DNA from 3 places in the Streptomyces sp. AM 4-1-1 genome. Region 2 is predicted to be linked to each of the others. Evidence: riboswitches for the same ligand, from Rfam matches in the RefSeq annotation. Region 2 holds a riboswitch; each other region holds the start of a gene.

Region 1 (3,265 bases), 960 kb from region 2:
GACCAACGACGCCCAGAAGACCATGGGCATCATCACGCTCGCGCTGGTCACCGGCGGGGTCCTCTCCCCCGGCTCCAACCCGCCCGTGTGGGTCATCGTCGCCGCCGGGACCGCCATCGCGCTGGGCACCTATCTCGGTGGCTGGCGCATCATCCGCACCATGGGCAGCGGCCTCACCGAACTGCGGCCGCCGCAGGGATTCGCCGCGCAGACCAGCGCGGCCACCGTCATCCTGGCCTCCTCGCACCTCGGCTTCTCCCTCTCCACCACACAGTCCTGCTCCGGTGCCGTGATGGGCGCGGGCCTCGGCCGCCGGGGCGGTGCGGTCCGCTGGTCCACGGCCACCCGGATGTTCGTCGCCTGGGGCCTGACCCTGCCGGCCGCCGGTCTGGTGGGCGCGGGCGCGGAGTTCCTGACGCAGCAGGGCACCTGGGGTGTGGTCGTGGTCGCCGCGCTGCTGGCCGCGGGTTCCGGCGCCATCTGGGCGCTGTCCCGCCGCCGTCCGGTCGGCCACGGCGACGTCGCTCCCTCGGGCGCAGCCCCCGAGGACCCGGCCGCCGAGCCCGCGGGCGTCGTCACCACCGCCATCGCCGCCGTCAGCCCCCCGCCGACCGCCGGGGTCCTGGCCGCCGAACTCAAGGCCACCATCCCGGCCCCCGCGCCGGCCCCGGCGGCCACCGACCCGGCCCGCCCCGCCACGGTCTAGTACCGCCCCGGCACCAGCGGCAGAAAGGACACCGCACCATGCACATCGACTGGGCCGCTCTCGGCACCGTCTTCGGCGTCTCCCTCGTCGTCACCGTCGCCCTGGTGGGCCTGTTCACCCTGGGCATCGTCGGCCTCGCCAAGCAGCGGCCGGAGCCCACGGCGCCGGGCGTCGACGGGAAACGCTCCGGCGGCTCCCTCGTCGCGGCGCGCGCGGGCGCGTACGCCTGCTTCGGGCTGTGCGCGGCGGCGGTCGCGTACGGGATCTTCCTGATCGTCGCCTGAGCCCGGCGCACGCCCCGAGGTCCGGGCCCGGCACACGCCGCCCGCCGGGACCGGCCGCGGTTCCGACCGCACCTGACCACCGGGGTGAGCGCCCCTCTGCGCGCTCACCCTCCATCGGACCGGCCGCACTCCCCCGCGGCCGGTCCGATGTGCGTCTTCGCACACTGCGCCGTCGCAGGTCAACGGCAGGTTGACGGGTGTTCTCGGAGCGTGGTGGACTGCCGAAGCCATTTACGGCGACAGCAGAGGAAGTCCGGTGCGAATCCGGCGCGGTCCCGCCACTGTCACCGGGGAGCGGTCCCCCATCCACCGGAAGTCACGGTTCGCGCGAGCGGGCCGGAAGACCGGGGGAACCGCCGATCCGGGAGCCAGGAGACTCTGCGTCGCCGGTCACGTCGAACCAGGGCGCGGACCCTGAGTGAGGACATAACGCCATGCCTGGCTGCCGTGCGTCGGCCCCCGCCCCCGCGGGCCCGAGCGCTTCCCGCGCCCGAGACCCCCGTACGACGATCCACCGAGGCGTGACGGCGGTCTGAACCCATGCGTGCCGATCGCATCTTCGCGTACGGCGCCACGGCCGGTCTGGCCGGCGATCTGCTCCTCGGCGACCCGCGCCGCGGGCACCCGGTCGCCGTGTTCGGGCGGGCCGCCGCCGCTGTGGAACGACGGCTGTGGCGCGACGACCGGGGCCGGGGCGCGCTGCACGCCCTGGTCTGCGCCGGAGGCGCCGCCGGGGCCGCCGCGCTGGCCGCCCGTACCGTGCGCGACCGTCCCGTCGCCGCCGTCGCCCTGACCGCCGCCGCCACCTGGTCCGTGCTCGGCGGCACCTCGCTGGGCCGCGAGGCCCGTACCGTCGGGGCCGCGCTGGCCGCCGGGGACGTCGAGGCGGCCCGGGAGCGGCTGCCGCACCTGTGCGGCCGCGACCCGCAGTCCCTCGACGCGCCCGGGATCGCCCGCGCCGTCGTGGAGTCCGTCGCCGAGAACACCTCCGACGCCGTCGTCGGCGCCCTGGTGTGGGGCGCGCTGGCCGGGGTGCCCGGACTCGTCGGATTCCGTGCCGTCAACACCCTCGACGCCATGGTGGGGCACAGGTCACCGCGCCACCGCAGGTACGGCTGGGCGTCGGCCCGCCTCGACGACGTCGCGGGCTGGCCCGGCGCCCGCCTCACCGCCGCGCTCGCCGTGGTGGCGGGCGGCCGTCCGCGCGCCGCCGCGCACGCCTGGCGCGCGGACGCGGGCCGCCACCCGAGTCCCAACGCCGGTCCGGTCGAGGCCGCCTTCGCGGGCGCGCTCGGTGTCCGGCTCGGCGGCACCCTCTCCTACGCGGGCCGGGTCGAGCACCGGCCCGTGCTCAACGGCGGCGCCGGCCGCCCCGTCGGCGTGCCCGACATCGAACGCGCGGTGCGGCTCTCGCGCCGGGTGACCGTGCTCGCCCTCGGGGTGTGCGTGGCCGGCCGGCTCCTCGCGGGGCGGCGCACCACCGCCCGCCCCCGGCTCTCCTCGGGACGGACATCCATATGAGCGGCGGACTGCTGGTCGCCGGAACCACGTCGGACGCGGGCAAGAGCGTCGTCACCGCGGGCATCTGCCGCTGGCTGGTGCGCCAGGGGGTGAAGGTCGCCCCGTTCAAGGCGCAGAACATGTCGCTGAACTCGTTCGTCACCCGCGAGGGCGCCGAGATCGGACGCGCCCAGGCCATGCAGGCGCAGGCCGCCCGCGTCGAGCCGACCGCGCTGATGAACCCGGTGCTCCTCAAGCCCGGTGGCGACCGTTCCAGCCAGGTCGTCCTGCTGGGCAGGCCGGTGGGCGAGATGAGCGCGCGCGGGTATCACGGAGGCCGTCAGGAGGCCCTGTTCGGCACGGTCGTGGACTGTCTGGAGCAGCTTCGGGGTACGTACGACGCCGTGATCTGCGAGGGGGCGGGCAGCCCGGCCGAGATCAATCTGCGGCGCACCGACATCGTGAACATGGGCGTCGCGCGGGCCGCGGGCTTCCCGGTCGTCGTCGTCGGCGACATCGACCGGGGCGGCGTCTTCGCCTCGTTCTTCGGTACGACGGCACTGCTCGGCGCCGAGGACCAGGCCCTGATCGCGGGGTACCTGGTCAACAAGTTCCGCGGTGACGTGTCGCTCCTCGAACCCGGCCTCGACATGCTGCGCGAACTCACCGGCCGCCGGACGTACGGGGTGCTGCCCTTCGCGCACGGTCTGGGCATCGACGAGGAGGACGGACTGCGGGTGTCGCTGCGCGGCGCCGTGCGCGAGTCGGCCGTCGC
Region 2 (3,265 bases):
GCGAGATGCCGGTCGGGGTCCAGGCGTGGGTACCCACCGGGCACCTGGGCGTTCACGATCCATCGCCGGGGGCCGAGTCCGCCGCCGAGCACGGCGCTGCCGCACACCCGCCAGCCGGGTCCCAGCCGCCACACGAGGTGGTGCAGACCGACGCCGCCCTCGTGCCGCCCCAGCAGCTCGCCGCGCCGCTGGGGCGGGAAGGTCCGTACGTCGGTGATGGCGCACTCCCTGGGCACGGGTTCGGGCAACGGCCCGCCGATCATATGGGGCGCACCGGACCCGTTCCCAGGCCGGGCCGGTGACCGTCGCTGCCCGCGCCCACGGCCCCGTCACCATCCCCTCGCTTCACTCGAACGGCCTAGTGCGGGTGGCGGCGGCCGCAGGCGCGCGGTGGTGGGCCGTGATGGGCGTCCCCGCACCTGGCGGGTCCGCCGGAGGCCGTCCTCCGGTGCCCGGCGGTTGCACGGTCCTACGGGGTGAGGCGCGATGGAAGTCGGGCGCGCCTCCCCTGGGGGACTCACCCACAGGACGCGCTCGGGCGAGGAGGAATCGGTCATGGGTGCCGCTGACGGTTTCACGGATTCCGGAGAGCTCGACGGCCTGACGGTCTACGACAGTGACGGGGAGAAGATCGGAAATGTGGGGCGGGTGTACGTCGACGACGACACCGGCAAGCCGGACTGGATCACGGTCAAGACCGGTCTGTTCGGCATGAAGGAGAGCTTCGTACCGCTCTCCGGGGCCCGGCGGTCGGGTTCCGACCTGCACATCTCGCATCCCAAGGACCGCGTCAAGGACGCCCCGAGGGTCGACGCGGACGCGCATCTGTCCGTCTCGGAGGAGGAAGAGCTCTACCGGCACTACGGACTGACCCGGAACCGCACGACGAAGCTCGGCGACCGGTCCGGCACCGGCACCGGGACGCCCGACGCGTCCCGCGCGGGTGTTCTGGGTGCCGCGGGCGCCGGAGCGGGCGCCGGAGCGGCGGGTACCGCGCGTACCGCCGGTGATCCGGCCGGTACGGGCAAGCACCGGAACGCGGACGCGTCCGCCATGTCCCGTCCGATGGCGGGGGCGGGAGCGGAGCGGTCGGCTCCCGGCATGGGCGGCAAGGAGGAGGTCATCCGGTCCGAGGAGCAGCTGCGCGTCGGCACGGAGGAGTACGAGAGCGGCAAGGCGCATCTGCGCAAGTACGTGGTGACCGAGAACGTCACCAGGACGGTGCCCGTGAGCCATGAAGAGGTGCGGATGGTCCGTGAACCTCTGCGGGGCGACGAGAAGTCGACCCGGGCGTCGGACATCGGCGAGCAGGACGTGGAGGTCACGCTGCACGCGGAGCGTGCCACGGTCCGCAAGGAGGCCGTGCCGGTGGAACGGGTGCGTCTGGAGACCGACCGGGTCACCGAACAGAAGGAGGTCTCCGCCGAGGTCCGCAAGGAGCAGGTCGACTACGCGGACGGCTCGGAGAAGGGCGGCAAGGACGCGGGCGGCGAGTTCGGCCGCGGTCGTCGCCGCTGACCCTCCGCATCGGCGGGGACAGTCACACACACCGGGTGAGGGGCGGGCCGCAGGGTCCGCCCCTCACCCCGTGGGCCGGTGCCGGGGTGTTCGCCGCCCCGGCACCGGCCCGTGCGCGGGCGCCGGGGCGGCCTCTCAGGTCCGCCGCGTGGCCCCGCCCGGGCAGGAAGCGCACCGAGGGCCGGGCGTCCAACCGGTCCGGGGGACCGCCGCGGTCACGCGGTGGACGTCCGCGATGGGTTCCGCGGTGATCACCTCGTGCGGGGACACCGCCCGCGACGACCCGGCCCTGTTCCGTGACGACGATCCGCTCGCAGAACACCGCCGGGAGACTGTTGGGGTCGTGCGGCGCGACGACGGCAGTTCCCCGGCGTCCCACGGCTCGTGCGCGGAGCCTGGTGTCCGTGTGCCGTGTCCGGTCCCGGGCGCGGCCGCCGGCGGGTCTTCGGACTCGGGTTCACACGGAGGAGGCGCCTTCCCGGGAACCCGTGGGCGTCCCAGTGGCCTTGGCCCCGCCCGTCCCCTGACCGCTGCGCGTCAGCTCCGGACTCGCACCGGATTTCCTGACCCCCGCATGGGGCTTCACCAGCATTTAGCGAACTGTCACGCGGTCGATGACCGCCCGGCGGGGGTGTGCGCGGGGGCAGTACGCCAGGCCGGTGGCCCGGCGTTCCGCCCCCGTTCCGTGGCCCGTCGACCCGGTTCAGGGACGCTGGAGCGCCAGTACGGCGTTGTGTCCGCCGAATCCGAAGGAGTGGCTGACGGCCCGTCCGACGGGTTGCCTCAGCGGTTGTTTGGTGACGCAGTTGAGGTCGAACTCGGGCGCGGGCGCGTCGAGGTTCGCGATCGGTGGTACGACGCCGTGCTGAAGGGTGAGGATGGTCAGCCCGGCCTCGATCGCGCCCGCCGCCCCCATGCAGTGGCCGAGCACGCCCTTGGGGGCGGTGACGGGCGGCCGGTGCGGGTAGACCCGGCTGATGAGGGCGGCCTCGGTCGCGTCGTTCATCGGGGTCGCGGTCCCGTGGGCGTTGACGTGCTCGACGTCCTCCGGCCGCCACCCCGCGTCACGCAGCGCCGACTCGACCGCGGCCTGGGCGACGGCGCCCGAGGGAAGCGGGCTGGTCGGGTGGTGGGCGTCGGTGGTGGCGCCCGTACCGGCGAGCAGCGCGCGGGGGGCCGCGCCCCGGGCGCGCGCGTCGTCGGCCCGTTCCAGCACCATGATGGCGGCGCCCTCACCCATGACCAGTCCGCGGCGGTCGGCGGCGAACGGGCGGCACAGCCCGGCCGGGTCGCCGTCCGCGGGAGCGGCGGCGCCGGAGCGGGCGAGGCCCGTCATGGCGACCGGGTAGATGATCGACTCGGTGGCCCCGGCGACCGCGATGTCGCACTGGCCGGTGACCAGCAGGTCGCGGGCGACGGACAGCGCGGTGACGCCGGACGAGCACGCGGTGCACGGCGCCAGGCTGGGGCCGGTGGCCCGCATGTCGATGGCGATCTCCGCCGCGGGCATGTTGGGGATGGTGAGCAGGATGCCCGACGGTGAGGTGGCGCTCGGGCCGCGCCGGTCGAGGGTGACGGCCTGCGCGGTGAGTCCGGCCGAGCCGCCGCTGCTGGTGCCGACGACCACCGCGACCCGGGTGCCGTCCCAGTCGGCGGGGTCGAGTCCGGCGTCCGCGACCGCCTCCCTGGCCGCGAGGACGGCGAACTTGACGTACTTCCCCATCCGGAAGGCGGTCCTTCCGCCGAT
Region 3 (3,265 bases), 6.5 Mb from region 2:
ACGACGTCGAGGCCGCGGGCGATGTCGCCGTGGGCGTCGGCGACCGTCTTGCCGTGTTCCGCGGAGAGGAGCCGGGCGAGCGAGTCGCGTTCGGCGTCGACGAGTTGGAGGAAGCGCAGCAGGACGCGGGCGCGGCGCTGCGGGTTCCACTCGCCCCATTCCTTCTGGGCCTCGGCGGCGTCGGTGATCGCCGCCTCCGTCTCGGCGCGGTCGGCCAGCGGGACGCGGGCCTGTACCCGGCCGGTGTTGGGGTCGTACACGTCGCCGTGGGCGCCGGACGTTCCGGCGACGTGCTTGCCGCCGATGAAGTGGGTGAGTTCTCGGACCATGGGAGCCTGCTCTCGTCAGGGTGTGATCCGGGGATGGCACGGCGGACCCGCGGCGCGCGCTGTGGGGCGCGCCGTCGGCCGCTTCGTGGACGCAGGGGCGAAGTGGCCGTCAGGGCGTGGGAATTGCGGCTCTGCGGGCGTGCTCGCCTGGGCCGGGAACATGGACCGGTGCCATGCGTGTCTGCTCCATCCTCGTGGAAAACACGGAACACCCCGCGGCCGGTATCCTGACTCCCGGATCGGCGCGCGTCCTCCTGCCTTCCCGACATCTCGCTCGTCAGTGGCGTTTCCTGCGAGGACGTGCTCCCCGGTCACAGTGGCGGGACCGCGCCGGAATCGCACCGGCTTCCCTGCACCGCGGGCCTTGGCCACGAACATATAGTTGGACGTCCTAGTAAGTCCACCCCACCCGCCGCGGACCGGCCGGGCGGGGACATCGGTTGTCTCATTTCGGCGTCCGGCATGCGGGCAGAGGTGTTCGGGGCGGGTGCGAGCGCCTAGGGTGGCGGTGCAGCTGGTTCGCCCCGTCCGCCAGACGGGATGCGTCGTAAGAGGGAACCCGGTGGGAATCCGGGACTGCCCCGCAGCGGTGAGTGGGAACGACCGCCGTCATCGAGCACTGGGCCCGTACGGGACCTGGGAAGCGACGGCCGCTAGGTGTCCGCCCTCGGGCGGACGTGCCCACGAGTCCGAAGACCTGCCACTGCCCGCGCACGGCCTCGTGCGCGGTGATTCCGGTGACCTCGAGGGCGGGTCGGCGCACACACGGACGGGCATGCTCGGGCGACATCGAGCCGCGGCCCGTCGGTTCCGTCACCCCTTCGCGCCCTCGTCCCGTCCCGGGTCGACCCAGGCACATACTCGCGAAGGAGAGTTCCGTGACCAGCAAGCCCGCAGCCGCGGCGGCACGAGCGACCGTGTACGGCTACCCCCGACAGGGCCAGAACCGCGAACTGAAGAAGGCCGTCGAGGGGTACTGGAAGGGCCGCGTCACCGCGACCGCCCTCCGGGACACCGCCGCCGAACTGCGCGGTGCCCATTGGCGGCAGCTCGCCGCCGACGGCGCCGACGAGGTGCCCACCGGCGACTTCTCGTACTACGACCACGTGCTGGACACCAGTGTCATGGTCGGCGCGGTGCCGGCCCGGCACCGGGACGCGGTCGACTCGGACGCGCTGGACGGCTACTTCGCGATGGCCCGCGGCACCCAGGACGTGGCGCCGCTGGAGATGACCAAGTGGTTCGACACCAACTACCACTACCTGGTGCCCGAGCTGGGCCCCGACACCGTGTTCACCGCCGACTCCACCAAGCAGGTCGCCGAGCTGCGGGAAGCACTCGCCCTCGGCCTCACCGCGCGCCCGGTGCTGGTCGGCCCGGTCACCTATCTGCTCCTGTCGAAGCCCGCGCCCGGTGTCGCGGCCGACTTCGAACCGCTGACCCTGCTGGACCGGCTGCTGCCCGTGTACGCCGAGGTCCTGGCCGATCTCCGGTCGGCGGGCGCCGAGTGGACGCAGATCGACGAGCCGGCCCTGGTCCAGGACCGCACCCCGGCCGAGCTGAACGCGGCCTCCCGCGCCTACAACGCGCTGGGCACGCTCACCGACCGGCCCAAGCTGCTGGTCGCCTCGTACTTCGACCGGCTCGGCGAAGCGCTCCCGGTGCTCGCCAAGTCGCCGGTCGAGGGCCTCGCCCTCGACTTCACCGGACCGGCCGCCGCCAACCTCGACGACCTCGCCGCCGCGGGCGGTCTGCCCGGCAAGCGGCTCGTCGCGGGCGTCGTCAACGGCCGCAACATCTGGATCAACGACCACCAGCAGTCGCTGGCGACGCTCGGCACCCTTCTCGGTCTCGCCGACCGGGTCGACGTCGCCGCCTCCTGCTCGCTGCTGCACGTCCCGCTGGACGCCACCGCCGAGCACGACATCGATCCGCAGATCGCCCGCTGGCTGGCCTTCGCCCGGCAGAAGACCGCCGAGATCGCCGTGCTGGCCCGCGGCCTGACGCACGGTACGGACTCCATCAAGGCCGAACTCGCCGCCAACCGGGCCGACCTGGCGTCCCGGGAGAGCTCCGCCCTCACCCACGACCCGGCGGTGCGCGCCCGCACCTGCGCCGTCACCGACGCCGACGGCCGCCGCTCGCAGCCGTACCCCGAGCGCGCCGTCGCCCAGCGCGCCCACCTCGGACTGCCGCTGCTGCCCACCACCACCATCGGTTCGTTCCCGCAGACGACCGAACTGCGCACCGCCCGCGCCGATCTGCGCGCCGGGCGCATCGACCACACCGGGTACGAGGCACGCATCGAGGCCGAGATCCGGGACGTGCTCTCCTTCCAGGAGAAGGCGGGCATCGACGTCCTGGTGCACGGCGAGCCCGAACGCAACGACATGGTGCAGTACTTCGCCGAGCAGCTGACCGGATACCTCGCCACCCAGCACGGCTGGGTCCAGTCGTACGGCACCCGCTACGTCCGGCCGCCGGTCCTGGCCGGTGACATCTCCCGCCCCGCACCGATGACGGTGCGCTGGACGGCGTACGCCCAGTCGCTCACCGACCGCCCGGTCAAGGGCATGCTCACCGGTCCGGTCACCATGCTCGCCTGGTCCTTCGTCCGCGACGACCAGCCGCTCGGGGAGACCGCCCGGCAGGTCGCCCTGGCACTGCGCGACGAGGTCGACGACCTGGAGGCGAACGGCACTTCGGTCATCCAGGTCGACGAACCCGCGCTGCGCGAGACCCTGCCGCTGCGCGCCGCCGACCACGCCGAGTACCTGGCCTGGGCCACCGAGTCGTTCCGGCTGGCCACCAGTGGCGTACGGCCGGACACCCAGATCCACACCCACATGTGCTACGCGGAGTTCGGCGACGTCGTCCAGGCCATCGACGACCTCGACGCCGACGTCATCAGCCTGGAGGCCGCCCGGTCCCACATG

The links. Region 2 has a riboswitch for cobalamin ahead of PZB75_RS01165 (ABC transporter ATP-binding protein). Riboswitches for the same ligand answer to the same signal wherever they lie in the genome.
Region 1: it holds a riboswitch for cobalamin, as region 2 does, so the genes downstream of both, PZB75_RS04985 (cobalamin biosynthesis protein) here and PZB75_RS01165 (ABC transporter ATP-binding protein) in region 2, are expected to answer to the same signal.
Region 3: it holds a riboswitch for cobalamin, as region 2 does, so the genes downstream of both, metE (5-methyltetrahydropteroyltriglutamate--homocysteine S-methyltransferase) here and PZB75_RS01165 (ABC transporter ATP-binding protein) in region 2, are expected to answer to the same signal.

The regions. Positions count from the first base shown of each region.
Region 1 covers NZ_CP119145.1:1,202,206-1,205,470, forward strand. Annotated here, with positions in the region: gene PZB75_RS04975 (inorganic phosphate transporter) at 1-706, shown strand, start outside; gene PZB75_RS04980 (hypothetical protein) at 745-990, shown strand; cobalamin riboswitch at 1,235-1,369, shown strand; gene PZB75_RS04985 (cobalamin biosynthesis protein) at 1,531-2,511, shown strand; gene PZB75_RS04990 (cobyric acid synthase) at 2,508-3,265, shown strand, end outside.
Region 2 covers NZ_CP119145.1:245,716-248,980, forward strand. Annotated here, with positions in the region: gene PZB75_RS01155 (adenosylcobinamide amidohydrolase) at 1-263, opposite strand, end outside; gene PZB75_RS01160 (PRC and DUF2382 domain-containing protein) at 556-1,518, shown strand; partial or broken gene PZB75_RS01165 (ABC transporter ATP-binding protein) at 1,673-1,882, opposite strand; cobalamin riboswitch at 1,937-2,123, opposite strand; gene PZB75_RS01170 (beta-ketoacyl-[acyl-carrier-protein] synthase family protein) at 2,222-3,265, opposite strand, start outside.
Region 3 covers NZ_CP119145.1:6,748,060-6,751,324, reverse strand. Annotated here, with positions in the region: gene PZB75_RS28680 (CoA-acylating methylmalonate-semialdehyde dehydrogenase) at 1-329, opposite strand, end outside; cobalamin riboswitch at 529-717, opposite strand; cobalamin riboswitch at 845-1,032, shown strand; gene metE (5-methyltetrahydropteroyltriglutamate--homocysteine S-methyltransferase) at 1,208-3,265, shown strand, end outside.